Linked DNA regions of Variovorax paradoxus. The protein of the gene in region 1 binds, or shares a complex with, the protein of each later gene. Links are inferred from orthologs where the notes say so. Each region holds a gene or a part of one and is shown on either strand. Other genes may lie near its edges.

Region 1 (4,035 bases):
GCTTTGTCGGCCTCTTTTTGCTATCGCCTTGCTATTGAATAGGCAGCAAAAGAGCGACTGCCAGCCGGTGCGCAGGTCACCTGAGGCGGAAAGTGGTTGCCATGCACGCTTGTTGTGCGCCGCACCATTTCGAACGCATGCGGGCGGCTGTTCAGCGCCGTGATGCCGTGTCCAGGGGCAGGTAGTCGGCCATGGCGAGCATCGACTCGGCCACATCCACGAGCCGGCGCTTCTGGTTCATGGCAGTCTGCAGCAGCATCTTGTGGGCTTCGTTCTCGCTCATGCGGCGGTGGGCCATCAGGAGGCCCTTGGCGCGTTCGACCAGCTTGCGCTCGTTGAGCGAGGCGCGAACGGTTTCGAGCTCTTCGCTCATGGCCTGCAGGCGGTGCGATTGCTCCTGCACCATGTCGAGCACCGAGCGTTCGAGGTGCCGTCCGTATTGGGCCGGTGCCGTGGCCTCGGTGCCGGTGTCGTCGAAGAAGACGGCGCCTTCCGTTTGCGGCGCAAGGGTGCCGAGCACCTCTTGGTACTTCTGCAGTTCGCCGCGTGCCTGTGCAATCTTGCGGGCGCAGAGTTCGCGCAGTTCTTCGGCCAACCGATGCTCGACGGTTTTCATGGCGTCGATGCGGCGGGTGCAGCAGTCGAACCACGTCTGGCTCAGCCGGGCGTCGGGCGCGGCCGACGAAGCCGCCTGGGCCGAGGTCACGCTCATGCGGCGCAGGCGCTCGATCTCGGCCATGACGGCGTCGGACTGGCTTTGGTGCCAGAGCGCAAGCACGCCGCTGCTCGAAAAGTCGATGAAGACCTGGAAGCAGCGCTCCTGCAGCTCGATGAGGTGCAGCCATTGCTGGCGCTGCGCCTCGTCGGCACGCCCCACTGCCAACGACGCGGCTCCGAAGGCGCGCTCCTGGCCGGCAAATTCCTTGCCCTGCATGAAGTTGAACATCGCGACGAGCAGGCGCGAAATTTCGGGGTCCGTCGCGCCGTCGGCGGCCTCGAACACCACCGCCAGCAGGCCTGCAACGAGCTTGGCGAAAGCGGCGGTGGCCTGGGCGGGCGTCAGTTCGAGCGCAGCAACGCGGCGGCGTAGCGCGGGCAAGCCGTCCAGGCCGGGAAGCACCCAGGCAATGCGGCTGAAGAGGCGGGCGCTATTGCCCGCGGTGGCGCCCGGTCGGCCTTCGGTTTCGAGCTGGTCGAAGCCAGCGCGCACCTCCTGTTCGAGCGCCAAGCATTCTGCGATCTGCGGATCGCGCTGGTCGGCGAAGCGGACCCCGCGAGAGGCGAGAAACACGTTGGACATGCCGCGCTCCCGCTGCAGCGCATGAACGAGCCGCGCGATCAGCCCGACCAGGTCGCTGGTGCGCGCGAGCTGGTCGAGCTCGTCAATTTCGCACTTTCTGGCGGCGATCAGGAAATTCAGTCCGGATTTCATGGCGGGGAGGGGAGGCAAAAGGCGTGCTGCAACATCCGTGCCGCACGGGCATTCCGTGCCGCCTACACTCCTCTGGATGCTTCTTCTGGGAATCGAATCCTCCTGCGACGAAACCGGCGTGGCACTGGTTGAATCGCACGGCGACGCGCTGCCGCTGTTGCGTTCGCACGCGCTGCACAGCCAGATCGCCATGCACCAGGCCTACGGCGGCGTGGTGCCCGAACTCGCCAGCCGCGACCACATTCGCCGCGTGCTGCCGCTGACCGAAGCCGTCATGGCGGAAGCCGGGCGCTCGCTGGCTGATATCGACGTGGTCGCCTATACGCGCGGCCCGGGCCTTGCCGGGGCCTTGCTGGTGGGCGCGGGCGTGGCGTGCGCGCTGGGGGCGGCGCTCGGCAAGCCGGTGCTCGGGGTGCATCACCTCGAGGGGCACCTGCTGTCGCCCTTCCTGAGCGTGGATCCGCCGGAGTTTCCGTTCGTGGCGCTGCTCGTTTCGGGCGGCCATACGCAGCTGATGCGGGTCGACGGTGTGGGGCGCTACGAATTGCTCGGCGAAACCATCGACGATGCGGCGGGCGAGGCTTTCGACAAGAGCGCCAAGCTCATGGGCCTGCCGTATCCGGGTGGTCCGTGGCTGGCCAAGCTGGCGGAAGAGGGCAATGCCGAGGCATTCAAGCTGCCACGGCCGCTCCTGCACAGCGGCGATCTGGACTTTTCATTCGCAGGGCTGAAGACAGCGGTGCTGACCCAGGCCAAGAAGCTAGGCGCCGGGCTGGAGGCGAGCAAGGCCGACCTGGCCGCGTCCACGCAAGCAGCCATCGTCGAGGTGCTGCTGAAGAAGTCGCTGGCCGCGCTCGGGCAGACCGGCCTGAAGCGGCTGGTGGTCGCGGGCGGAGTGGGCGCCAATCGAAGCCTGCGGGAGCAGCTCAACGCTGCATGTGCCAAGCGGGGCGTGCGCGTGCACTACCCCGAGCTGCACCTGTGCACCGACAACGGGGCAATGATCGCGATGGCGGCCGCCATGCGGCTGCAGTCGGGCTTGGCGCAGGCCAGCGAGCGCTATGCCTTCGATGTCAAGCCGCGATGGCCCATGGCTTCGCTGATGGCATCCGAGACGCAGGGGCAGGTGCCCGCGTAGCAGCAGGGCGTTGCGCGCGGCCGAGCGAGGGCACCGGCAGCACGTCGAGCATGTTGCGCCACAGCTGACGCCATTGCGGCCAGTCGTGGCCACCTTCGGTGGTGAACACCCGGCCTTCGGGCAGCGCATCCGCCAGCAGCTTGTGGTTGCTAGCAAAGCGGTCGCTCAGGCCGAACCCGAGGTAGAGCTGCGGCAGGTTCTTGGACTGTTGGGGTTCCAGGTATTGCTGGAACCAGGGCCACAGCTTGCGGTCGACTTCCTCGTCGGGCTGGGGCCCGGTCGGAGCCTGCCAGGCGCGCAGGCCGCCGGCCTTGTGGATTTCGGCGCCCAGAACGCGGCGCCCCAGGTAGGGTGCCAGCGCGACGATGCCGTCGACTGAGCCCGGCCTGGACAACTCGTGGACCAGCGCACCGAAGCCGCCGATCGAAATGCCCACGAGCCAGATCGACTTGTAGCCCTTGGCCCGCTGCGGTTCGATGACGTCCGCATGCAGGCGCTCGCTGAGCGTCTGGTCGTAGTAGTAGGAAACGTCCGCGTCCACCAGCAGCGAGTCGGCGGCCAGATGGCGCTCTCGCACGGCGCTGATGAAGCCTTCGCGTTCGAATTCGTCGGGTTTCAGGTAGGCGCCTGGCAGGAAAACCAGGAGCGTATCGGACCGTTCATTGTCGTTGGCTGACTTGAGGTGCGTGATCATGGCGTGCCTTAAGGGGCACCCGAATCCGCACCGTCAGCGATTCGGTGCGTCTGCGAGACGCCCACGAAGAAGAAAGAAGAAAAATGTGAATACGTCACATGATGTGATGTTATTCACTGTCCTATTGTGATTAGGGAGCGTCTTCAAAGTCAAAAACAATAGTTAACGACACTTTCCTCTCGTGGGCTTTGCTCGATCAGCTGATCGGCAGCTCCGAAACGCGGCTCACCGGCACTTGCTTGCCCAGCTTGAGCGTGAGCACGCCGTTCTCGAGCTTGGCCTCGCTAGCGCTCACATCGATGTCTTGCGGCAACTCGTAGGCGGCCTTGAACTGGCGCTTGGCTTCGGCCTTGCTCTCGATGCGGACCACGGTGCCTTCGATGCCGATGGAGAGGTCCTCGCGCGAAAGTCCGGGGACATCGATGGAGAGCGTCCAGCTCTTGTCGTCCTGTTCGACGAGCGGCGACTTGCGTGCGCTGGCAAAGGCTTCGTTGACGAAACGCTCGAAGGCGCGGTCGTACGAACGCGGAGCGAAGCGGGCGGTATGAAGGGCGGGTGCGAAAAACATGAAAGAACTCCTGAATGAACACAATGGGGACAAGAATGTGTGTCCCTTACACTGCGCGGCCATTCAATGCTGAGTGCCGCTTGCCACCACATCTAGGCGCGGCCGCAACCGTTTCAAGACAATGAATCCCCCCTTTATTTGGCGTCGCAAGGCCTTGAAATTTGCGGCGCTGGCGCTATGCGCGGCCCCCTTTGCCGCAGCGG
Region 2 (3,536 bases), 1.5 Mb from region 1 along the record:
GGCGCCGGCCCCGGCGCTGGGGGCGCTGCGCAAGGCGGGGCTGGCCATCTTGCGCAGCGACGGCGGCTGATTCGCCCCTGGCCGGCGGGGCGACGGCGGGCCCTCGATAATCGGGGAATGCCTGCCACGCCCCGTTTTTCGCCCCGCACGCTCGGCATCGGCGCGGCCGTGGTCACCGTGCTGGTCTGGACCGCCTTCATCGTCATCGCCCGGGCCTCGGCCGGCCGTTCGCTCACGCCATTCGACCTGGCCCTGGCGCGCATCTGCGGCGCCAGCATGGTGCTGGTTCCGTGGGGGGCGTGGCTGGTCATGAAGAGCCGCCGCGAGCAACAGGGAGGCACGGCCTCCTCGCTGTTCGGGCTTTCGCCTCTTTCTTTGCGGGTGACCGCCACCGCCGGCGTCTTCGGCGGCCTCGCCTACGCCATGCTCGCGTACAGCGGCTTCTTCTTTGCGCCCGCGGGCCATGCCGCGGTGCTGATGCCGGGCAGCCTGCCGCTGTGGACCACGCTGCTCGCCGCCCTGGTGCTGCGCGACCGCATCACGCCGGCCCGCGCTTTCGGCTTGGCGCTGATCGTTGCCGGCGACCTCATGGTCGGCGGGCGCAGCCTGCTGCACGCCTTCGAGGGCGGCGAGGTCTGGAAGGGCGACCTGCTTTTCATGGGCGCGGCCTTCTGCTGGGCCTGCTACAGCGTGGTGGCACGCCGCCATGGGCTCGACGCGGTGCGCGCGACCATCGCCATCACCGTGTTCGCGCTGCTGACCTATGTGCCGGTGTACAGCCTGCTGGTGGCGGGCGGCGCGGTCGTGAGCCACATCGGCTCCGCGCCGTGGGGCGAGGTGGCGTTCCAGATGCTGTTCCAGGGCATTGGCTCGGTGGTGATCTCGGGCATTACCTTCACGAAGATGATTCAATATTTCGGGCCCGTGCGCAGCACCATGATCACTGCGCTGGTGCCCGGCCTCTCGGCCTTCGGCGCGGTGATCTGGCTCGACGAGCCGTTGTACTGGAACCTGGTTGCCGGCCTGCTGCTGGTGACCGCCGGCATCCTGTTCGGCGTGCAGAAAGCCGCTGCGGGCCGCGCAGCCGCAGTGCCCGCGATTCCGGCCGCCGCAGCCATGGGGCGCCGCGATGCATAAGCTCCTGGCCTTCGACACCAGTACCGAACACCTGTCGGTAGCGGTGCGCCACGGCGAGCGCCTTTTCACGCACAGCGGCGCCGGCGGCGCGCAGGCGTCGAGCACGCTGATTCCGCTCATCCTGCAATTGCTGGCCGAGGCCGGGCTCGAACTGGCCGCGCTCGACGCCATTGCCTTCGGCCGCGGGCCGGGTTCCTTCACGGGCTTGCGCACCGCCTGCTCGGTGGCGCAGGGCCTGGCCTTCGGCTCCGGTGTGCGGTTGCTGCCAGTCGACACGCTGCTGGCCGTGGCCGAGGAAGCGCGCCATGCCTTCGGCGCCCGCCAGGTGGTTGCGGTGCTCGATGCGCGCATGGACCAGCTCTATGCCGCCCGCTACGACTTCGAAGGCGGGGGCGAACTCGGTGCGTTGCAAGGCCGGGACGACGAGCCGCTGCTGCTGGCCCCCGAGGCGCTCGAAGTGCCCGCCGGATGGGCGCTCGCCGGCAACGCCTTTACCGCCTACGGCCCGCGCCTGGCGCCCGCCGCGGCGCGCCACGAGGTGCTGCCGACCGCCACCGCCATGCTCCGGCTCGCACCGGCACTGCTGGCCGCCGGGCGCACGGTGGATGCGGCACATGCCTGGCCGCTCTATGTTCGCGATAAAGTGGCGCAAACCACGGAAGAGCGTGCCGCCATCAAAGCGGCCGCGGTTGCGATTTCACCGGTGACCAACCCATGAGTGCCGTTCTTCAGCCCGTCGAAGCCCGACTCGAACCGCTCACCATCGAGCGGCTCGAGGCTGTGTGCGCGGTGGAGCAGACGGCCTACAGCCATCCCTGGACACGCGGGAACTTCATCGATTCCATGGCCGTTGGCTACCACTGCCAGTGCCTGCTCGCGCCGGTGTCGCTGCCGAACCTGGCCACGCCGGTTACCAGCCTCGGCGAAACGCTGATCGGCTATTACGTCGCCATGAAAGGCGTCGACGAGGTGCATCTGCTCAATATCACCGTGGCGCCGGCTTTCCAGCGCCAGGGCTGGGCGCCGTTGATGCTCGAGGCGCTGACCGGGTGGTCGCGCGGCGAAGGCGCGCAGTGGCTGTGGCTCGAGGTGCGCGAAAGCAACCAGCGCGCGCTCGACATCTATGTGCGCCAGGGTTTCCGCAGCGTCGGCGTGCGCAAGGGCTACTACCCGGCGCACGAAGGCAAGCGCGAAGACGCCGTCGTCATGAGCCTGAGATTGAACGAAACAGGCTCCGCCTGGGGAGCCCTGCGATGAGTGCGGTACAGACATTGAAGCTCGATGCGCGCCAGCGCGCGATGCTCGACGAGATGGGGGTGAAGGTCTGGTGGCCGATGCCCGAGGTCGTCGAGGCGGCCCCCGTCGTTGCAGCGGCGCAAGCAGTGACGGCGGAGCCGCCGCCTGCCGATGCACGCGAGCCGTACGCCGCCGAAACGCCGGTGGTGCCCATGGCCCCGCCTGCGCATGCACCGGCCGCGCGGCCCGCCATGGCACAGCCGCCGGCGGCACGCCCAGTTGCTGCAGCACCGCTCGCCCATGGCGCCGCCGTGCTGGTCGAAATGCCGCGCCGCCTGTACGCCGACGCCGGAACCGGACCGGCCCAAGGCGGCTGGCTGGTCGTGGCCGACATGCCGCCCGAGGCCGACGGTCGCCACGGAGAGCCCTTTGCGGGTGACGCCGGCAAGCTGCTCGACAACATGCTGCGCGCCCTCAAGCTGCATGATGGCAAGACGCCGGTGCACCTGATGCGAACGCACCGCGGCGTGGCCGCCGGCCAGCCCGGCAGCCCGCGTCCCATGGCCGAGGCTTTCGAGGAACATGCCGCCGCGCTGGCGCCCAGCATGGTGCTCGCCATGGGGCCGCTGGCCGCCCAAAGCCTGATGCAAAGCACCGACCCGCTCGGCAAGCTGCGCGGCCGCGTCGTGCCGCTGCACTCGGTCAACGGCGTGCCGGTGGTGGCCACTTACCACCCGGCGTACCTGCTGCGAAACCCCGCCGACAAGGCGCGCGCCTGGGCCGACCTGTGCCTGGCGGCCGACCAGCAAACGCCGTCGAATTAAGCGGCGGCCCGCGGGTCCTTAAAATCGGGCCCCATGACTTTCCTCGACAAGCTGGCCGCCGCACAGCAAAAAAACGGTTCGTTGCTCTGCGTGGGGCTCGATCCGGAGCCAGCCAAGTTCCCGGGGCAACTCAAGGGCGACGCCAGCCGCATCTATGACTTCTGCGCGCGCATCGTCGATGCGACCGCCGACCTGGTCATCGCCTTCAAGCCGCAGATTGCCTATTTCGCGGCCCACCGCGCCGAAGCCCAGCTGGAGCAACTGATGGAACACATGCGCCGCAATGCGCCCCATGTGCCCGTCATCCTGGACGCCAAGCGCGGCGACATCGGCTCCACC

What was found. Proteins that work in one complex are often made in the same cells at the same time.
Region 2: the proteins of tsaD (region 1) and tsaB are in contact, whole or in part, in a solved structure (PDB 4WQ4), measured with the Escherichia coli proteins. The link is inferred for Variovorax paradoxus from one-to-one orthologs.

Annotation. Positions count from the first base shown.
Region 1 is NZ_CP046622.1:3,863,106-3,867,140, reverse strand. Bases 593-3,539 are described here. They hold tsaD (tRNA (adenosine(37)-N6)-threonylcarbamoyltransferase complex transferase subunit TsaD), read left to right. Parts: upstream 593-1,508; coding sequence 1,509-2,570; downstream 2,571-3,539. Other genes in these bases: GOQ09_RS17980 (Hsp20/alpha crystallin family protein), read right to left, coding at 3,461-3,539; GOQ09_RS17985 (alpha/beta hydrolase-fold protein), read right to left, coding at 2,506-3,264; GOQ09_RS17995 (nitrate regulatory protein), read right to left, coding at 593-1,432. Also shown: more of GOQ09_RS17995, read right to left, coding at 152-592; more of GOQ09_RS17980, read right to left, coding at 3,540-3,832; GOQ09_RS17975 (branched-chain amino acid ABC transporter substrate-binding protein), read left to right, coding at 3,954-4,035.
Region 2 is NZ_CP046622.1:5,341,078-5,344,613, reverse strand. Bases 1-2,992 are described here. They hold tsaB (tRNA (adenosine(37)-N6)-threonylcarbamoyltransferase complex dimerization subunit type 1 TsaB), read left to right. Parts: upstream 1-1,129; coding sequence 1,130-1,855; downstream 1,856-2,992. Other genes in these bases: GOQ09_RS24980 (uracil-DNA glycosylase family protein), read left to right, coding at 2,391-2,992; rimI (ribosomal protein S18-alanine N-acetyltransferase), read left to right, coding at 1,852-2,394; GOQ09_RS24995 (DMT family transporter), read left to right, coding at 118-1,137; GOQ09_RS25000 (DeoR/GlpR family DNA-binding transcription regulator), read left to right, coding at 1-70. Outside these bases: more of GOQ09_RS24980, read left to right, coding at 2,993-3,197; pyrF (orotidine-5'-phosphate decarboxylase), read left to right, coding at 3,231-3,536. UniProt on the Escherichia coli protein: Required for the formation of a threonylcarbamoyl group on adenosine at position 37 (t(6)A37) in tRNAs that read codons beginning with adenine.